3 regions of the Micromonospora marincola genome follow, and region 1 is predicted to be linked to each of the others. Evidence: riboswitches for the same ligand, from Rfam matches in the RefSeq annotation. Region 1 holds a riboswitch; each other region holds the start of a gene.
What was found. Region 1 has a riboswitch for cyclic di-AMP ahead of SM450_RS18155 (C39 family peptidase). Riboswitches for the same ligand answer to the same signal wherever they lie in the genome.

Region 1 (6,775 bases):
CTCACCTTCCGTACGGGCCCGGCGAGGCCAGGACCGGCCCCGCACGTGCGGGAACGGAAAGCCTATCCGGCGTTCGCCGGGTTCCGGCCGGGACGCCGCCGCGCGAGGCCGGCCGGCCGCCCCGGGTAGGGTGCCCGGGATGACAAGTGCGCCGACCACCACCCGCGCTCCGCGGCTGCCGTCGCTGACCGGGCTCCGGTGGATCGCCGCCCTGCTGGTGTTCGGCTTCCACGCCGGCACCATGCGGATCATCGCCGAGCCGGACCTGAAGGCGGTGGTGGACCGCGCCTTCAGCCTCGGACTCTCCGGCGTCGAGTTCTTCTTCATCCTCAGTGGATTCGTGCTTGTCTGGTCGTATCGCGACGGCGAGCGCGGCCGGACGTTCCTGCGGCGCCGGTTCGCCAAGATCTATCCGAACCACGTGGTGACGTTCGTGGCGGCGCTGGCCGTGGCGGCCTGGTTCGCCGACCCGGTCCTGCCGTGGGCCGCGATCGGCAACCTCTTCCTGGTCCAGGCGTGGATCCCGCTCAACGGCTACTTCTACAGCGTCAACAACGTGAGCTGGTCGCTCTCCTGCGAACTGGCCTTCTACCTGTGCCTGCCGCTTGTGGTGCCGTGGCTGCGCCGGGCGCGTACCGGTGTGCTGGCGGCCGTGCTCGTCGCCGCGCCGCTGCTCATCCTGGCGCTCTGGCCGGGCCAGCACCTGGTGCCCGAGGAGCAGCGGTGGTGGTTCACCCAGATCTTCCCGGTCACCCGCTCCTTCGAGTTCTGGATGGGAGCCGCCGCCGCCGAGCTGATGCGCCGCCACCGCTGGCGCGGCCCCAATCTGACCGTGGCGAGCGCGCTCTTCGTGGCCACCTGGGTGGTCGCCGCGCTGTGGATCCGGGCCGAGTTCTGGGCGGCGCTGCTCGCCGTGGCGTACCTGCTTGTCATCACCGCCGCGGCGGACGCCGACGTGCGGGGCCGGCGGACCCCGTGGCGGTCCCGCCCGATGATCTGGCTCGGCGAGGTCTCGTTCGCGTTCTACCTCGTCCACGTGCTGGTCATGGTGACCGTCCTGCGGCTCACCGGCGACTGGGGCACCGGGCTGCCCGGCTGGCGGGGCCCGCTCGCGGTGCTCGGCTTCCTGCTGCTCACCCTGGCGCTCGCCGCCGCCCTGCACCGCTGGGTGGAGGTGCCGATGATGCGCCTCCTCGGCCCGCCGCGCCGGGCCCGCGCCGCCACCGCGCCGGCCGTGCCCGCACCCCGGCCGGCCGCCGACGACGCCGACCGCCCGATCGAGTACGCCGAGTCGCGCCGGCCGGACTGACCCGTCCACCCTGGTCGGTGGCGTTGCGACACGCCGGGTGACGGTGCGTCGCGGTGGGATCGCGGGTAGTTTGTACCCGTGCTTCCGATCGCGCTCACCTGTCCCGTGTGGTGGGTGGCGCGCTGGGCCGCACGCATGCTCGCCAGCCTGGCCGTGGTCGTCGCCTTCTCGTTCGGCGCCGCCTCGTTGCCGGCTGCCGCCTCGTCGCCGGCGCCGGTCGGCTTGGTCGGCCCGGTCGCCGGGTCGACGTTCCGCGCCGATGCCGGATCGACGTTCCGCGCCGATGCCGGCTCGCGGGCGGAGCACGACGCCGCCACCGAGCGGCGGACCGCCTCCACCGGCGTCCCGGAGCCCGAGCCGGAGGGCGCCGTCGTACGCCCAACCGGCCGGCACCCGGTCCCGGCCGGTCAACCGACGGCGCCGGCCGGCCCGCGGGCCCCGCCCGGCCGCTGACCCGCCACGGGTCCGTCCCGTCGCCCATCCGAACCTCACCCGCACCCGCCCCCTCGGCGGCCCGGCGGCGCCCGGATCCCGGTAGCGCCCCGCCCCCGACCGGCCGTGCGGAACTACCCGTCACCGTCTCCCGTGAGGTGCCCGCCCATGTCGCAGACCGTTCTCCTCAACTTCCTCACCGCGGTCCCCGAGGCCGCCGCCATCTGGTCGGCCCTCACCGTGCTCGCCCTCGTCCTGCTCACCGTGCTTGTCGCCCGCCCCGAACGCGACGGCGTGACCGAGGCCGAACCCGACCCGGCCGACGTCGAGGCGCTGCACCGGGCCGACCTGACCCGGTACGCCGACGAGGTGGCGGTGGCCGCCGCCGGAGCCGCCCAGACCGCCCGGCGTCGCCGCGAGCGGTGGCTGGCCGCCCAGGGCGAGGCGGAGCGCGCCTGGGCGGCGTACGACGAGGCGGACTCGGCCGCCCGCCGCCTGACCGGCGCCGCCGCACTGCCCGAACCGCACACACCCCGCACCCCGGCCGAGTACGCGGCGCGCGAGCGCTGGCTGCGTCACGCCGCGATGACGGCGCACTGGCGGGGCGACCTGACCGCCCGCCAGCTCGCCGACGTGCTGGCCGGCCGGAACGGGTGGGACCCCTGCCGTCACCCGGCGGCGCAGGAGATCGTGCTGGCCCGGACGGTTCGGGACGGACGCCGAGCCGTCTGGGAGGCGGTCGACGAGCGGGAGCGGCTGGCGTGGCGGGACGCCGAACTGGCCGCCGAGTCCGCCCGGACGCTCGCCGCCGAGGCGTACGCCGCCGCGACGGCGCTGTGGCCCGCGCCGGCGTTCCGGGCCCCGGCCGCGACTCGCGTACCGGTGCCGGCTCCTGTGCGCAACGCCCTCTGGCGGCCGGCCCGCGTCGGCTGAGCGGCGGCCTCGGCCGAATCGTTACCGAACGCGGTGAGCCGGGTCACCGGCCCGGTTCGCCGTCGAGGCCGGTGTCCCCTGCCGCTCCGGGCGTCCGGTTCTCCACCCGCCGGACGTCCTGTTTCCGCCAGCCGGCGCCGTCGAGGACCCGTGTCCCATTGAGTCACGTCGGTGACCGACTGTGCCGAATCCGTAGTCGCCGGGCACGTTTCCGCAGGTAGGAGCGCTTGGCATGCGCCGTACCCATCGGTAGTGTCGGCGCGTCCGGTGCGGTTGTCGATCGCCGATGGCGTCGCCGCGCCGACCCGCCTAATCGTGCACACACGAACCGGGGACCCACAGCAACACCGGGGTGAATCCGCGGAGCCCACGGCCCGCGGTAGGGCGTACTTCCCGCCCGAATCCGTCAGCTAACCCGGTCGGCGGCCACGGAAGGAGTTACCTCCTCGTGCCAACCACCCCCCGATCGTCCCCCCGCCTCCACGGCCTACGGGGGCCGGCGCGCGCCTGAGGCGACGCGTAGCCGACCCCCCGATCCGCCCGTCATATCGGGCCACCACCCGCGGACGCCCAGCCCGCCAGCGCGCTTGACCACCTCCGCGTGCCGGGCCGGCGTGTGCCGCCCACCCCCGTGGAGGAATCCGTGAAGCACCACCTGAAGCGTCAGCTGCGGCGGCTCGCGACCGAGCGCCCGTACCAGATCATCGCCGGTTCGGCGGCGGCCCTCGTGCTGGCCGGCGGTGCCGGCGCCGCCCTGACCACCACCGCCGAGGCCCCGGCTCAGCGGAACAACACCACCGCCGTGGCGGAACTCGGCTCCCGCCTCGGCGACACCGCCAGCCGGAGCGAGGCGCGGGGCGCCGTCCCGTCGCCGAGCGCCTCACCCAGCGCCTCGCCGAGCGCGTCGCCCAGTGCCTCTCCCACGGCCTCGCCCGCGGCGAAGGTCGCGGCGAAGGTCGCGGCGAAGGTCGCGGCCAAGGCCGCCGACCCGGACACCACGCCGAAGGCCAAGCCGAAGCCACCGTCGAGCAAGGTGCTCGACTACGACTACCAGGCGCAGACCACCTACTACTACTGCGGTCCGGCCGCCGTGCGGAACGCGCTCAGCGCCACCGGCATCGAGCGCAGCCAGGACACGCTGGCCGCCGCCCTCGGCACCACCGAGATGGGCACCAACTCGGCCGAGGACACCACCCGGGTGCTCAACCAGCAGGTCAAGGGCACCCCGTACCGGACCCGCATGATCCCCGGCGCGGCCACCCCGGGTCAGGTCGACCGGCTCCAGGCCGACGTCGTCAACGCGGTCAGCAACGGCCGGGCCGTAGTCTCGAACATCGTCGGCGACGCCACCGACACCAACGGCGGCTGGCACTCGTTCCCGGGCGGCCACTACGTCGCCGTGATCGGCTACAAAAACGACGGCCGGACGGTACGGATCGCCGACTCGGCCGACCCGTCGCTGCCGTCGTACTGGGTCGCCACGGTAGACCTGGCGAACTGGATGGCCACGCGCGGTTACTCCGCCTGACCATTGCGGGTACACGCGTGAAGGCCGGCATCCCGTTGTTGCGGGGTGCCGGCCTTCTGCGTGTCTGTTACTTGGTCCAGTGCGTGGTGACGAGGTCGGTGGCCTGGTTCTCCCACTGGGCGTAGGCGTCCGGGTAGGCCGACACCTGGACGGTCTGGGCGGCCTTGGTCAGCGGCATGTCCTGCCAGCCGTCGACCTGCTTCAAACCCTTCAGGAACGCCAGGGTCGAGTACTCGGGGTCGGTGATCTGTTCCGGGCTGCCCCAGCCGGAGGAGGGGCGCTGCTGGAACAGGCCCAGCGAGTCGTGGTCGTTGGTGTCGCCGAGGTGGCCCAGGTTCTCCAGTTTCGACTCCTGGAGGCTGGTGGCGATGGAGATGACCGCGGCCCGTTCGGGCAGGCCGGCCTTCTTCGTCGCCGCGATGATCGCCTTGGCGTTGGCGGTCTGCTCGTCGTTGAGGGTGATGGTGGACTGCTTGCCCTCGGCCTGCACGGCCGCGACCGGCTTGGTGGTGTGGGTGGGGGTGTCGGCGTGGGCGGCGATCGGACCGGCGAACACACCACCGGTAAACGCGAGACCAGCAACACCCAGAACGCTCTTACGCAGGATCGTGTTCATGGTGGGGGCTCCATTCGGGGGTCGACGACGCGCACCGCACGGGGGATGTTCGGCACGCGCGCAAGCACCGTCAGGCACTCAGGATTTGCGGGGGATGCCGGCTGCTCCGCGGGGCAGGGCCACACCACGGGGCCGGGAGACTGTGTAACGACCGGCTGCCCACCGCCATTCCCGGGGGCACGTGCTCGGCCGCGCAGTGAACGGCGCTGGCCTTCCTCGGTCGTTCACCCGGTTACAACGCCCCCACCCCCGGGCCGATTCCACCGTCAGAGTGCCGCCCACCACCATCGAACCGGACACCCCACCCACCCGGAACACACGGCGGCACACGGCGACCGGGATTCCGCACGCCGGTCAGACACCCCTCACATTCCACCCGCGCTCCCCTGAAGCTCACGACTGGAACACCATGGGTGCATCAACGCGCCCCAGACACCCATGACGTTCCACTCGTGCTTCGGCCGGCCATGGCTGGAACGGTATGGGTGTGTCAGGTCGTCGGAGACACCCGTGGCGTTCCACTCGTGCTCCGCCCGGGCCGTGACTGGAACGGTATGGGTGCATCAACGCGCCGAAGACACCCATGACGTTCCACTCGTGCTAGGCACGGGCGACGACTGGAACGGTATGGGTGTGTCAGGGGCGTCGGAGAGGTGTCCGCTCTCGCGCAGCGTGTCCGTCCGGTGGCAGACTGCGCCGTATGGGCGATGCGAGGGGGACCCGTCACCTGGTGCTCCTACACGGCATGGGGGCCACCGGCGAGGTGTGGTTGCCGTGGGCGCCGCTGCTGGAACGCCGCTGGCCAGGACGCTGGCTCGCCCCCGACCTGGCTGGCCACGGCTGGTCGCCGCCACTGCCCCCGAGGGCCGCCGCAGACGGAGCCGCCGCCGCGCCAGGGGCTGTCACTGCGCCTGGTGCCGACGCCGCGCCAGAGGCTGCCACCGCGTCAGAGGCTGCCATTGCGTCAGAGGCCGACGCCGTGCCGGGAGACGCCGGCGAGGGTGCTACCGCGACCGGGTACTCCTTCGCGGCCCTGGCTCAGCGCGTCGTGGACGGGCTCGGCGCGGTCCGGCTCGGCCCGGACGACCGGCTGGTGCTGCTCGGGCACTCGCTCGGTGGCGTGGTGGCGCTGGCGCTTGCCGCGCGGCAGTGGGGCCTGCCGGTGGACGCGGTGGTCGGGCTCGGCATCAAGGTGGCCTGGTCGCCGGCCGAGCTGGCGAAGGCGGAGGAGTTGGCCGCCCGGCCGGTGACCTGGTTCGCCACCCGTGACGAGGCGGCCCGTCGTTACCTGCGGGTGTCCGGACTCGCCGGGCTGTTCGCGCCGGACCATCCGGTGGTCGACGCGGGACTACGCCGGGGCGACGGCCGCTGGCGGTTGGCCATGGATCCGGCCGCGTTCGCGGTGGGGGCGCCCCGGCTGCCGGCCCTGCTCGCCGCCGTCGACGTGCCGGTGCTGCTGGCCTGTGGCGAGTTGGACCCGATGGTGACCGACGCGCAGCTCAAGGAACTGGGTGTTCCGGTGGCCACGCTGCCGGGGCTGGGCCACAACGCGCACGTCGAGGATCCCGCGGCGGTGCTCGCGCTGCTCGACCCGTACCTCTAGGGCCGGTTTCGCAGGGCTGGCCGGCCGCCTCGGCTCGACCGCCCTTGGGGAACCGGCCCTACGGCGTGCGCGGCGCCGGAACGGCGAAGTCCGGCTCCAACTCGCGGCGGGCGGCGCCGAGGAACGCCTCGGCGTAGCCGTCGGTGGGGAAGTCGCCCAGGTAGCGGGTCCGGGCGGCCCATCGGTCGGCCGCCTTCGGGTCGGTGTCAAGCAGCGCGGTGAGTACGTCGTCGACGTTGGACATGTCGCGGCGCAGCACGTAGCCGGTGCCGGCCAGGGGAAACCGCTCGACGAAGTGTGCGCCGTCCGCGCCGGTGTCGGTGACCGCGTACGGCTTGCCGGAGTAGAGCCAGT
Region 2 (6,775 bases), on a different contig from region 1:
TGCCGGAAGCGGCCATTCGGGTTGACCGTGTATTCGTTGCGCCGGCCCACCCGGGTGCGGCGGAGGTAGCCGCCGGCCTCCAGGTCGGCGACGATGGCCTGGGCCGCCCGCTCGGTGACGCCCACCTCGGCGGCCACGTCCCGCAGTCGCGCGGTGGGTTTGCGCGCGATGACAAGCAGCACGTGCCCGTGGTTGGTGAGGAAGGTCCAGTTCCGGCGGCTCCCGTCCTCGCCTGGTGTGGTCGCCATGGTGGTCATCGTATGGCTTCCCGGCCGGCGCTCCGACCGTGGTGCGTGCCGGAACGGAGACGTATGAAACGCGTATCACGAAATCTTGACGTGCCTTCGGGCCGCGTGTGACTGTGGGTCGCGGGGCCGACACCGCGGCCGGCCTGGTCGTTCCGCGCGAGCACGAGGTGAGCAGCATGAGCCTGACCACTCCTGACGAGGCGATCGCCGAGCTGCGGGCCGGTAACCACCGGTTCGTCACAGGCGTGCCGCAGCACCCGAACCAGGACGCCGGTCGCCGGGCCGCGGTCGCCGACGGCCAGCATCCGTTCGCGGTGATCGTCGGCTGCTCCGACTCCCGGCTCGCCGCCGAGATCATCTTCGACCGCGGTCTCGGCGACCTCTTCGTGGTGCGCACCGCCGGGCACACCGCCGGCCCCGAGGTGCTCGGCAGCGTGGAGTACGCGGTCACCGTGCTCGGCACCCCGCTCGTGGTGGTGCTCGGTCACGACTCGTGCGGCGCGGTCCAGGCGGCCCGGGAGGCGGTCCGCACCGGCTCCGCCCCGGCCGGGCACCTGGGCGCGGTGGTGGACGCCGTCTCACCCAGCCTGCTCCGGGCCGCCCGGCAGGAGGTCGAGGACCTCGACGGCATCATCGACGTCCACATCGCGCAGACCGTGGAGACCCTGCTGGCCCGATCGACGGTCCTCGCCGGGCGGGTGGCCGGCGGGGCGTGCGCGGTGGTCGGCATGTCCTACCGGCTCAGCGGCGGCGAGGTGCGGACGGTGGCACAGTCCCCGGCCCCGCTGCCCGCGCAGCCGGACCGGGCGCTCACCGGCTGATCGGACCCGGACGTGACGAAGGGGCCGCCCGCGGGCGGCCCCTTCTCGCGCGCGCGGCGTCAGAGCATCGACATGTGCACGTGGTCGGTGTGGTTGGACGGCCCGCTGTAGGAGCTCCAGCCGGTCGCCGGGAACCAGATCTGCCGGTTCCAGATCACGTAGTAGATGCCCAGCCGGTCCGCGTTGCGGATGAGGAACGCGGCCACCTCGTTGCCGTACCTGCGGGTGTCGTTGTTGTGCCAGGGCGCGAAGCCGCTCTTCTGCAGCGACCAGTCGCAGGCCTTGCCCTTGGGGTGCTCCCACGGCCCGCCGGGGCGGTAGCAGCCCACGAAACGGTTGAAGCCGGCCCGCTTGACCTCCTTGTAGGCGTGCAGCGTGCGCGGCGTGACGCAGCCGGAGGTGGTCGGGTCGTTCTGGCTGCACGACTCCGACTTCCACCCGCCGTCGGCGGTGCGGCCGGGGCCGACCTTGGCGACCGGCGAGGTGGCCGAGACCAGGCCACCGGTGAAGCCCAGCCCGCCGACGAGCTTCAGCGCCTTCTGCGCCTCGGTCCGCTCCCGGGCCATCGCGTTCGTCTGCTTCTCCTGCTCGCGCACCTCGGCGTCGATGGCCAGCTTGGCCTGCTCGGCGCGGTTCTTGGCGGAGTTGATGGCGGTGAGCCGCTGCGCGTTGAAGAGGTTGAGTTCGTCCAGGGCGCTGGCCCGCCTGACGAACGAGTCGGGCGAGTCGCTCTCCAGCAGCATCGCCATCGCGCCCATCCGACCGGTCCGATAGGACTGCGCCGCGATCTGGTTGACCTGCGGGCTGAGCGCCTCCAGCTCGGCCTCCGCCGCGCTCACCTCGGCGGCCAGCCGCTTCTGGCGGTTCTGCGAGGTCGCCAGCTTCGTCTTGGCCTGGAGGTAGGCCCGGTTGGCGGAGTCGATCGCCTCGGTGATGAGCGGCGGGTCGTCGTCCTCCGCGTGCCCCGAGGGGTTGGGGGCGGCGGCGTGCGGGGCGGCTGTCGCCGGGGTCGGCCCGGCCAGCACGGCGAATGAGGCGAGCACGGCCACCACGGGTGTGAGCCAGCGGCGCAGGGGTGCCGTCACAGTGTTCCCTTCCGTCGGCCGCCGACCGGGTTAGCTGACGGGTTCGGGACGGAAGTGGCCCCTACCGCTCGCGCGGATTCACCCCATGTACCTGGTTCCCCGGCTCGCCCGGAGGCGATTGGGCGGCGGCACCGCAGGCACCGGTGAGTGCCTTCGGCGGTGACCGGCAGCGAGGTTACCCGACATCCCGACCGGGGATCTACGTCCGGAAGCCGACCAATAGCGAGAATTCGACATTGCCCAGCGTGACCAGCATCGCGTTTGATTCCGGCCGTCACGCTGCGGAGTTTCACCATGCGGCCTGCGTACTCCTCGGGTCGCCGGGCCACCTGTCGGCGGGCGCCCCGCCGAGCGCCTCAAGCGTCTCGTCCCGCTCCCGCGGCGACCGCGAGGCGGGCGGCGCCGGGCCGTCGTCCGGCCCGCGCCGCCCGGCGGTGGTGACGACCGCGGCGAGCGCGGTGGTCAGTGGTACGGCGGCGATCAGGCCGATGGTGGCCACCGCGCTGCGGACGATCTCCTGGGCCAGGAACTCGCTTGTGAGGATTTCGCTCACCGGGCGGGAGTCGGCGACCAGCAGGAGCAGCAGCGGCAGTGAGGCGCCCGCGTACGCCAGCACGATGGTGTTGACCGTGGACGCGATGTGCGCCCGGCCGACCCGGGTGGCCGCCCGGTAGAGCGCCCGCCGGGACAGCCCCGGGTTGGCGTGGGCCAACTCGGTGACGGTGGCCGCCTGGGTGACCGTGACGTCGTCGAGCACGCCGAGTGAGCCGATGATGATGCCGGCCAGCAGCAGTCCGTGCAGGTCGACGTCGCCCTGGAACATCGACAGCGTGGTGGCGTCCTCGCTGCCGAAGCCGGTCAGGTGGGTGGCGGCCGTGGCGAGCGTGCCGAGCACTCCGGTGACCACCAGGCTGCCGAGCGTGCCGAGCACGGCCACCGACGTCTGCGCGCTGAACCCGTGGGTCAGGTAGAGCACCACGAACATGATCAGGGCGGCGCCGACGATCGCCACCGGCAGCGGGGACCGGCCGGCGCCGATCCCGGGCAGCACGAAGCCGAGCAGGATGGCGAAGCTGGCCACCAGGCCGCCCAGCGCGGCCAGCCCGCGCCACCTGCCGAACGCCACGATCGCGGCGGCGAAGAGCGCCACCAGCCAGATCAGCGGCGTGCCGCGCTGGTGCTCGGCGATGTGGTAGCTCTTCGCCGCCGGATCGGCCGGGTCGGTCAGTTCGACCAGGATCACCTCGTCGCCGACCTCGACCCGGGGCGCGCCCGGCCCGTCGGGGACCGGCGTCTCGACCTGCCGGCCGGCGTCCGGGCCCTGCTCCGCGGCGACGGTCACGGTGCCACACCGCCCGGCGGCGCCCGCCGGCTCCTCCGGGGTCGGTGGGCAGGGCTCGGTCACCACCCGGGTCACCGTGCCATGGTGGCGCGGCAGGTTCGCGCCCGCCGTCGGTTCCGGCCCGTGCCGGGGCCACAGCGCCAGCGCCGCGATCACGGTGAGCACGAACAGCGGCGCCACGGTCGCGACGAGAAGGCGGCGTACGCGCGGCGGCGCCGGGGCGGTACGGCTGTGGCCGGCACCCACGGGCTGGTCAGCCGCGCTTCATGAGGCGGCCCACGGCGGCCATCATCTCGGTCGCCATCTCGTCGGCCCGGCCCTCGGCGGCGCCCTCGTGCATGCAGTGCCGGGCGTGGCCGTCGAGCAGGCCCAGGGCGACCTTGTCCAGCGCGGCCTGGACGGCCGAGATCTGGGTCAGCACGTCGATGCAGTAACGGTCGTCCTCGACCATCTTCTCGACGCCCCGGACCTGGCCCTCGACGCGACGGAGCCGGGCGAGGAGCTGGTCCTTGCTGGCGGTGTAGCCCCGGGTCGGGGTGGGCGGCGTGGTCATGCGCCGAGGATAGCGTACCCCTCGGGGGTATGCTAACGTTCGACTTGTACCCCTGGGGGGTATCGGATCGGAGGGCGAGATGGAGACCACCTACCAGGTGAACGGCATGACCTGCGGCCACTGCGTCAACGCGGTGAGCACCGAGCTGACCGCGCTGCCGGGCGTCACCGACGTCCAGGTCGACCTGGCCACCGGCCGGGTCACCGTCACCAGTCGGAGCCCGCTTGACGCGGACGCCGTACGCGCCGCCGTGGACGAGGCCGGCTACGACCTCGCCGGGGCGTGACGGGTCCACGGACCCGCGCAACCGAGGAGGCACCGATGAACACGGCGACGAAGCTGAGCGGCTTCGCGCTCGGCCTGGCGGCGGTGTTCGGCGGGGCGTACGGCATCGGTCACCTGACCGGTCCCGTCACCCCGGCCGCCGAGACCAGGCACGACCCCACCGACACCGACGGACACGGCGGGGACACCCACGGGGGCGGCGACGCCGCGCACCTGCCCGGCGGGCTGCTCGTCTCCGAACGCGGCTACACGCTCCAGCCGACCACCGGCCCCACCGGCCAGTTCGCGTTCCGGATCACCGGTCCGGACGGGAAGCCGGTCACCCGCTACGAGGTGGCCCACGACAAGCGCATGCACCTGATCGTCGCCCGCCGCGACCTGTCCGGCTTCCGGCACGTGCACCCGGAGCTGACCGACGACGGCACCTGGCGGGTCGCCTCGCCGCTCGCCGGTCCCGGCGTGTGGCGGGCGTACGCCGACTTCACCCCCGCCGGCGGGGAGCCGCTGACCCTCGGCGTCGACGTCACCGTCCCCGGCCCGCTGGCCGCCCGGCCGCTGCCGCCGCCGGCCACAAGCACCACTGTCGACGGCTACACGGTGACGCTCACCGGCACGCCCGAGCCGGGCCACACCAGCCGGCTCACGCTCTCGGTCAGCCACGACGGCCGGCCGGTCACCGACCTCCAGCCCTACCTCGGGGCGTACGGGCACCTGGTGGCGCTGCGCCAGGGCGACCTGGCCTACCTGCACGTGCATCCGGAGGGCGCGCCAGGCGACGGGCGGACGCCGGCCGGGCCGGCGGTCACGTTCGCGGCCGAGGTGCCCTCGACCGGGGCGTACCGTCTCTATCTGGACTTCCGGCACGGCGACGCGGTGCACACCGCCGAATTCACAGTCGTGGCCGGCGACCCCACCGGGGAGGTGCCGCGATGACCACCACGGGAAAGGCGCTACCCACCGCGCCGCACCTGATCGAACTCGCGATCGGCGGCATGACCTGCGCGTCCTGCGCCGCCCGGATCGAGAAGAAGCTCAACCGGATGGACGGCGTCGAGGCGACGGTGAACTACGCCACCGAGAAGGCCACCGTCAGGTACGCCGACGAGGTCGCCCCGGCCGACCTGATCGCCACCGTGGAGAAGACCGGCTACACGGCAGTGGTGCCGCCGCCCGCGCAGGCCCGGGAGACCGTGACCGGTGAGCCGGCGGACGAGCTGCGCGGCCCGCGTACCCGGTTGTGGGTCTCCGCGGCGCTGACCCTGCCGGTGATCGTGCTGGCCATGGTCCCGGCCTGGCAGTTCGACTACTGGCAGTGGGCCTCGCTCACGCTCGCCGCGCCGGTGGTGGTCTGGGGTGGGCTGCCGTTCCACCGGGCCGCGCTCGTCAACCTGCGACACGGCGCGGCGACCATGGACACCCTGGTCTCGCTCGGCACGCTCGCCGCGTTCGGCTGGTCGCTGTGGGCGCTCTTCCTCGGCGACGCCGGCATGCCCGGGATGACCCACCCGTTCCGGTTCGACATCACCCGGGGCGACGGCGCCGGCAACATCTATCTGGAGGCCGCCGCCGGGGTGACCGTCTTCATCCTGGCCGGCCGATACTTCGAGGCCCGCGCCAAGCGCACCGCCGGCTCCGCCCTGCGGGCCCTGCTCGAACTGGGCGCCAAGGACGTGGCGGTGCGGCGCGGCGGGCAGGAGGTCCGGCTCCCGGTCGACCAGCTCGTGGTCGGCGACCGGTTCGTGGTGCGCCCCGGAGAGAAGATCGCCACCGACGGCGTGGTCGAGGAGGGCACCTCGGCGGTCGACGCCAGCATGCTCACCGGCGAGTCGGTGCCGGTCGAGGTGGGTCCCGGCGACACGGTGGTCGGCGCCACGATCAACGCGGGCGGCCGGCTTGTCGTCCGGGCCATCCGGATCGGCGGGGACACCCAGCTCGCCCAGATGGCGCGGCTGGTGGAACAGGCCCAGACCGGCAAGGCCGCGGTGCAGCGGCTCGCCGACCGGATCTCCGGCGTCTTCGTGCCGATCGTGATCGCCCTGGCCGCCGGCACGCTCGGCTGGTGGCTCGGCACCGGTGCCGGGCCGACCGCCGCGTTCACCGCCGCCGTGGCCGTCCTCATCATCGCCTGCCCGTGCGCGCTCGGCCTGGCCACCCCGACCGCGCTGCTTGTCGGCACCGGGCGCGGCGCGCAGCTCGGCGTGCTGATCAAGGGACCGGAGGTGCTGGAGTCCACCCGACGGGTCGACACCGTGGTGCTGGACAAGACCGGCACGGTCACCACCGGCCGGATGGCGCTGGCCGAGGTGCTGCCCGCGACCGGCGAGGACGCCGACGAGCTGCTCCGGCTGGCCGGCGCGCTGGAGGCGGCCTCTGAGCACCCGATCGCCCGGGCGGTAGCCGAGGCGGCGGCGCGGGCCGGGGCGCCGGTGGCGGTCGACTTC
Region 3 (6,775 bases), on a different contig from region 1:
GCACCGGCGAGCGCGCCGAGGTGCCGGAGCCGGGGAGTGAGCAGGAGCAGCACCAGGCCGAGCATCACGGTGGTGAGCGCGAACTTCACGAGCACCCAGCGCCAGCGCAGCAGGCCCCACGGGGTGAGCAGCGCACTTGCGGTCCCGACCAACCAGACCGCCACGCTCAGCGGCGCGAACAGCCAGGTGGCGAGCAGCGCCGCCGCCGGGTAGACGACCTCCGGGTCGGCGCCGCGCAGCCCGGCCACGCCGAGCGCGAGCAGCCCCAGGTCGGTGCCGAGCCAGCCCAGCGAGGTGACCAGGTGCGCGGTGAGCAGCGCCTTGCGGCCGGCGGGGGAGAGTCGTCGTCCCATGCCACCGATCGTCGACCGCCGCGTGGCCCACGTCGTGGGCCACGCGGCGACACCCGGTGTACGTCGGGGAGCGTAGTGCTCAGTAGACCGACAGGTGCACGTGGTTGGTGTGGTCGCTGGACGGGTCGCCGTTGCCCCCGCTGTAGGACTTCCAGCCGCTGCTGGGCAGCCAGATCTCCCGGAACCAGATCACGTAGAGCACGGCGAGCCGGTCGGCGTTGCGGATGAAGTACGCGGACAGGTTGTTGCCGTACGTCTTGTCGCCGCCGCTGGCCACGCCGCCGAAGCCGTTCTTCTGGGCCGCGAAGTCGCAGGCCCGTCCCTTCGGGTGCTCACCGGAGCCGCTTGGCCGGTGGCAGGAGACGTACCTGGTGAAGCCGGCCGCCTTGGCCTGTTGCAGCGCGTGCAGCGTGCGTGGGGTGATGCAGCCGCTGGCCGGCGTCGGGTCGTTGACGCTGCACGACTCCGCCGGCCACGAGCCGTCGGAGTTGCGCTTGGCCGGCGTCGCGTTCGCCGTGGACGAGCCCCGGGCGCTGCCGCCGCCGCTGCTGCTGCCGGCGCTTGTCGACGGCCGGCGGTTGGCCACCTCGATCGCCCGCTCGGCCTGCTCCTTGCGCTTGGCCATCACGGCGACCTGCTTGCGTTGCTCGCCGATCTCGACGGTGAGCGCGGTGCGGGTGCGGATCGCCTCGTCCCGGGTGGCGATCAGCTCGCGTAGCGTCCGGTCCTCGTGCGCCGCGACCGTCTCCAGGGCGGCGGCCCGGTCCATGAAACCTTCCGGGCTGTTGCTGGCGAGCAGCGCCGCGGCGGTGCCCATCCGGCCGGTGCGGTACGCCACCCCGGCGATCTCGCCGACCTTGGCGTCGCGCTCGGTCAGTTCCGCGCCGATCGTGGTGAGCCGGTCGTTGAGCTGCTTCTGGCGGGTCACCGAGCGGTTCAACGCGGCTTTCGCGTCCAGCCAGCCCTTGCTCGCGGCGTCGAGTTGGGCGCGCAGTGTCGGTGTGCCGCCCTCGTCGTCGTCGCCGGGTGCGGCGGCGAGCCGGCCGGTCGGTGCCGCCGCCGAGGCGGGGGAGACCGGCACGGTCACGACGCCGAGGGCCAGCGTCGCGACGAGCAGGGCCGCCAATCGGGCGGCCGTCCGTCGTACAGGTGCCACTGTGGGCATTCACGTGTCCTTCCGTCAACCGCCGACCGGGTTAGCTGACGGGTTCGGGACGGAAGATCCCTACCGCTGACGCGGATGCACCCCACGTACGTGGTTCCCCGGCTCGCCCTACGGGCGATTAGGCGATGGCCGCTCCGCCGGGCGTCGGAGTGACGCCTGCGGGGTGACCGCGATCGAGCCTACCGGCGCTGCCCGGTGCCGGCTCCACCAGTCGAAGCCGAATACCGGGCAAAACCGGCAATTGCCAACAATAGCCACTCAGATTTAAGTCTGTCCTAATTACCACTCGGTCGGGCCGCAGCCGCCGGCGGACGCTCCGGGTTCGATCTGCAACGTGGCGTGATCGATCGAGAAGTCCTCGTGCAGGGCGGCGCGGGCGGCGGCGAGCACGGCGGCGACCTCGGCGCGCGGGTCGGTGGTCAGGTGCGCCGAGGCGACGTCCATCCCCGAGGTGAGCGTCCACACGTGCAGGTCGTGCACCTCCGCCACGCCGGGCACGGCGGCCAGCCGGTCATGCACCGCGGTCACCTGGAGGTGCTCCGGGGCGGCCTGCACCAGGATGCGCACCGCGGCCCGGCCGAGCCGCCAGGTGCGCGGCAGGATGACCAGGCCGATCGCCACGGCGACCACCGGGTCGGCCCACCACCAGTCGGTGAGCGCGATGACGAGCGCGGCGCCGATCACGCCGAGCGAGCCGAGCAGGTCGCCGAGCACCTCCAGGTACGCCCCGCGCAGGTTGATGCTCTCCTGCGCGCCGGGTCGCAGGAGCGCGAAGGCGGCGATGTTCGCGAGCAGCCCGAGCACGGCGACCACGAGCATCGGCCCGGCGAGCACCTCGGGCGGCTCGCCGAACCGGCGTACCGCCTCGACCAGGACGTAGACCGCGACGGCGCCGAGCAGCACCGCGTTCGCGAGCGCGGCGAGCACCTCGAGCCGGTAGAGCCCGAACGTGCGCTGCGGGTCGGTCCGGGCGCGCCGGGTGGCGGTGATCGCGGCGAGCGCCATGCCGATGCCGAGCACGTCGGTGAACATGTGCCCGGCGTCGGAGAGCAGCGCGAGCGAGCCGGTCGCGAAGGCGGCCACCGCCTCGACGAGCATCAGCACGGTGAGCAGCGCGAACGCCGCCCAGAGGCGGCCCCGGTGGCGGTGCGCCGCGTTTGTCACCGCGCCGCTGTGGTCATGACCTGCGCCCACGCGCACACCTCCGCCCCGTGCCTCGGCCGGAACCAATCTATGCTCACATCGCTATGTGTGCAAGTGAGGGTGGCTCACCCCACCGGGTCGAGCGTGGTCAGGCGCTGGGTGGCCCGGGAGAGGGCGACGTAGAGCGTGCGTACCCCCGAGCCGGGATCGGCCCGGATCTCGCCCGGCGCGACGAGCACCACCCCGTCGTACTCCATGCCCTTGGCCTGGAGGCTTGTCACCACCTGGAGCCGGCCGGCGCCGAGCTGGCCCAGCCAGCCGGCCACCTCGTCCCGGCGCGGCACCGGCGTGATCACGCCGACCGTGCCCTCGACCTCGGCCAGCAGCGCCCCGGCCGCCTCGACCGTGGCCGCGGGCAGCTCGGCGGCGGCCACCCGGCGCTGCACCGGCGGCACGCCTGTCGAGCGCACCGCGTCGGGAAGCGTCAGGTCCGGGTACAGCCGGCGGATCTCCGCCGCCGCCACCGCGAAGATCTCCGCCGAGTTGCGGTAGTTCGTGGTCAGCTCGTAGCGGTGCCGACGGCGCCGCCCCAACGCCTGGTCCCGGGCCCGGTCCAGTTCCTGCGGGTCACCGGTCCAGGCGGTCTGCGCCGGGTCGCCGACCACGGTCCAGGACGCCAACCGGCCGCGCCGCCCGACCATCCGCCACTGCATCGGCGAGACGTCCTGCGACTCGTCCACCACCACGTGGGCGTAGTCGCGGTAGTCCGTCGGGCGCTCCCGCGCCGCCGCGCGGGCGGCACGCTGCCGATCGGCGTACGTGCTCAGCTCGCGCACGCCGCCGGCGAGCTGATACGGGTCCCGCTTCGGCCGGGCCCGCTGCACCGGCTTGCCCAGCAGCGCGTCCAGCTCGTCGAGCAGGGCGATGTCGGCGACCGTCGGCCCCTCGTCGGCGAGCGTCAGGTAGGCGTCGGTGAGCAGCCGGATCTCGGCCGAGGAGAGGATCCCGCCGGCGTACCGGCGCAGCCGCTCGGGCCGGGCCAGCCAGCCCAGCACGTGGCGCGGGTGCAGCCGGGGCCACCAGGCCCGCAGGAAGTCGCGGAACTCCGGCCGCTCGATGATCTCGTCCTCGAACGCGGGCTGCTCCGGCAGCCGGCCCACCCGCAGCGTGCGGGCCTGCGCGTAGAGCGCCGCGAGGACCGCGTCGAACGCCGCCCGGCGCACCTCGTTGCGGCGCGCGCCCCGGGACAGCGTCCGGTCCCGCACCGCGTCGAGCGCCTGCCGCTCCAACCGCAGTAGCTCGCCGCGGTAGAGCAGGCGCAGCTCGGCCGGGGAGTCCGGCACCGCGTCCCGCGCCGCCCGCTCCAGCACCCGGCGCATCCGCAGCGACCCCTTCACCGACGCCACCTCCGGCGGGTCGGTCCGCGTCGCCGACAGGCCCGGGAACAGCGAACCGAGCGAGCGCAGCGTGGCGGTCTCCTCGCCGAGCGAGGGCAGCACCGAGGCGATGTACTCGACGAACACGCCCGACGGGCCGACCACCAGGATGCCGCCGCCGGCATAGCGGGACCGGTCGGAATAGAGCAGGTAGGCGGCCCGGTGCAGCGCCACCGCCGTCTTGCCGGTCCCCGGACCGCCGGAGACGATCGTGACACCGTTGCCGGGGGAACGGATCGCCTCGTCCTGCTCCCGCTGGATGGTGGCGACGATGTCCCGCATGCCCCGGCCGGTGGCCCGGGACAGCGTGGCCAGCAGCGCGCCGTCGCCGACCACCGCCATGTCCGCCGGGGCGGCCTCCGGATCAAGCAGGTCGTCCTCGATCCGGGTCACCTTCTCGGCGGCCGACTGGATCGTGCGCCGGCGCACCACGCCGCGCGGCTCGGCGGGGGTGGCCTGGTAGAACGCGGCGGCGGCGGGGGCCCGCCAGTCCACCACGAGCGTCTCGGCGTCGTCGGCGCGTACGCCGAGCCGGCCCACGTGCAGCACCTGCCCGGTGCGCAGGTCCAGCCGGCCGAAGACCAACCCCTCGTGCTCGGCGTCAAGCACGTGCCGGCGCTGGGCGGCGTGGAAGACCATCGCGTCCCGCTCGACGAGCGCGCCGAAGGTGCCGACCCGGGCCAGCCGGTAGCCCTCCCGCTCGGCGTCGGCCGCGGACCGGCGCAGTTCGGCCAGCCGGGCGTACACCCGGTCGAGGTGCCGCTGCTCGGCGGCGATCTCCCGGTCCAGCGTGGTCTGGTCGGTCAACGCGGCGCTCCTGTGTTCGGACGGCACGACGGGCTGAATGAGGGTACGGGCCGCCGGCAAACCCGATGTCAGGGCCATGCCGCTCGGCCCGTTTTCCGGCACCTCCCGAGCGGGTCCGGGGAGCGGTCAGGCGGCCACCGTCCGGCGGGCCGGCGTCGTCCGCCGGGCCTTCCGGGGATTCGACGCCTTCCGGCGGCTCGGCGCCGGCGGTCCGGCGAGCACCCGGCGCAGCACGCCGGCGACGGCGGCGTTCACCTCGTCCGGGCGCTCCATCATCAGCATGTGGCCGGCGCCGGGGCAGACGGTCAGCTCCGTGGTGGGCAGCGCCGCCGCGATGGACTCGGCGCAGGGCGGCGGGGTGAGCCGGTCCCGGTCACCGACGAGCGCGGCGGCCGGCAGCCCGCCGAGCGCCGCGAGCGTGTCCAGCCGGTGCTGGGCGCCGATCGACGCGCGGAACCCGCCGATCGAGCGCAGCGTGGCGCGCGCCACCGCGGAGGTGACGAGCCGGATGTCCGCCGGGTCGCAGCGGTCGCCGAAGAGCATCCAGCGGATGCTGGGGCGCAGCGCGCGCAGCAACGCGCGCGGCGGTCGCCAGCCGCCGCAGCGGGCCAGCACGCCGGCGCCTGTGGTCTCGGCGAGCCGGATCAGGCGCGCGATCCGGGGCGAGAGGCCGTAGGCGGTGTGCGTGTGCCCCTCGGCCGTGGTCGAGACGAAGACCAGGCCGGCGGTGCGGGCGGCGAACCGGTCGGGGTGGCGGTGCGCGTACTCCATCACCGTCATCCCGCCCATCGAGTGCCCCACGAGCACCACCGGGCCGGACGGGGCGAACTCGTCGACCACCGCGGCCAGGTCGTCACCGAGCTGGGCCAGGGTGGCGTCGCGCAGCGTCAGGCAGCTCGACCGGCCGTGCCCGCGCGCGTCGTAGGCGATCACCCGCACCCGGTCACCGAAGCGGTCCCGCAGGTCGGCGACCTGGCGGTGCCAGCTCCGCCCGTCGAGCGTCCAGCCGTGCAGCAGGACCACGGTGACCTCGGCGTCCACCGGTCCGGTCGCCGTGACGTGCAGGCGTACGTCGTCGGGAAGTCGCAGTTCCATGGTCCACCTCCCGGGCCGTCGGGGTGCGTCACCGGAGCGACCCGGTGGTGACACCGGCGTTACCCGCCAGGACACCACGGCAACCGGGACGGCAGAAGATTCACCGTCCGCCCGCGCCGGGTCGGATCGGTGACCAGGCTGGGGGCATGCCGCCCACCCCCGCCGCCCGGAGCCCCCGGGCCGCCCTGGCCGAGCTGTTGACCGGCAACCGCCGCTTCGTCAGCGGCCAGCCGCTGCACGGGCACGACGTCAGCGCCGCCGCCGCGGTGGCCTCCGGCGACCAGCAGCCGTACGCGGTGGTGCTGGGCTGCATCGACTCCCGGGTGCCGCTGGAGGCGATCTTCGACCAGACGTTCGGCTCGATCTGCGTGATCCGCACCGGCGCGCACGTGCTGGACCGGGCGGTGTGCGGCTCGATCGAGTACGTGGTGGGGCAGCTCGGCGTACGGCTGGTGATGGTGCTCGGCCACGAGCGCTGCGGCGCGGTGGGGTCGGCGGTCGACGCGGTGCGCACCGGGCGGAGGCCCGGCGGCGCGCTTGCCTACGTGGTGGACCGGATCGCCCCGGCGGTGGTCGAGGTCGGCGTGGACGACCCGGCCGTCCACCCGCTGGCGATCCGCCGGCACGTGCGGCGGACGGTGGCCGCGCTGCGCGCCGACGACCGGCTCGCCGGTCCGGTGGCGGCCGGGGAGCTGGGCGTGGTGGGCGCGCTCTACGAGCTGGCCACCGGTGCGGTCACGGTGCTGCCGGAGGGGGATACGCGCGACCGCCCGCCG

Region 2: it holds a riboswitch for cyclic di-AMP, as region 1 does, so the genes downstream of both, SM450_RS04970 (coiled-coil domain-containing protein) here and SM450_RS18155 (C39 family peptidase) in region 1, are expected to answer to the same signal.
Region 3: it holds a riboswitch for cyclic di-AMP, as region 1 does, so the genes downstream of both, SM450_RS21380 (coiled-coil domain-containing protein) here and SM450_RS18155 (C39 family peptidase) in region 1, are expected to answer to the same signal.

The regions. Positions count from the first base shown of each region.
Region 1 covers NZ_JAXCFT010000007.1:170,551-177,325, reverse strand. Annotated here, with positions in the region: gene SM450_RS18170 (acyltransferase family protein) at 140-1,309, shown strand; gene SM450_RS18165 (hypothetical protein) at 1,388-1,762, shown strand; gene SM450_RS18160 (hypothetical protein) at 1,910-2,674, shown strand; cyclic di-AMP (ydaO/yuaA leader) riboswitch at 2,971-3,114, shown strand; gene SM450_RS18155 (C39 family peptidase) at 3,306-4,202, shown strand; gene SM450_RS18150 (hypothetical protein) at 4,270-4,818, opposite strand; gene SM450_RS18145 (alpha/beta fold hydrolase) at 5,519-6,421, shown strand; gene SM450_RS18140 (CDP-glycerol glycerophosphotransferase family protein) at 6,480-6,775, opposite strand, start outside.
Region 2 covers NZ_JAXCFT010000002.1:122,223-128,997, reverse strand. Annotated here, with positions in the region: gene SM450_RS04980 (helix-turn-helix transcriptional regulator) at 1-257, opposite strand, end outside; gene SM450_RS04975 (carbonic anhydrase) at 425-1,069, shown strand; gene SM450_RS04970 (coiled-coil domain-containing protein) at 1,129-2,154, opposite strand; cyclic di-AMP (ydaO/yuaA leader) riboswitch at 2,159-2,289, opposite strand; gene SM450_RS04965 (YibE/F family protein) at 2,444-3,742, opposite strand; gene SM450_RS04960 (metal-sensitive transcriptional regulator) at 3,750-4,049, opposite strand; gene SM450_RS04955 (heavy-metal-associated domain-containing protein) at 4,129-4,335, shown strand; gene SM450_RS04950 (hypothetical protein) at 4,371-5,267, shown strand; gene SM450_RS04945 (heavy metal translocating P-type ATPase) at 5,264-6,775, shown strand, end outside.
Region 3 covers NZ_JAXCFT010000010.1:166,233-173,007, forward strand. Annotated here, with positions in the region: gene SM450_RS21375 (hypothetical protein) at 1-353, opposite strand, end outside; gene SM450_RS21380 (coiled-coil domain-containing protein) at 433-1,518, opposite strand; cyclic di-AMP (ydaO/yuaA leader) riboswitch at 1,524-1,653, opposite strand; gene SM450_RS21385 (cation diffusion facilitator family transporter) at 1,798-2,712, opposite strand; gene SM450_RS21390 (HelD family protein) at 2,787-4,904, opposite strand; gene SM450_RS21395 (alpha/beta fold hydrolase) at 5,031-5,999, opposite strand; gene SM450_RS21400 (carbonic anhydrase) at 6,146-6,775, shown strand, end outside.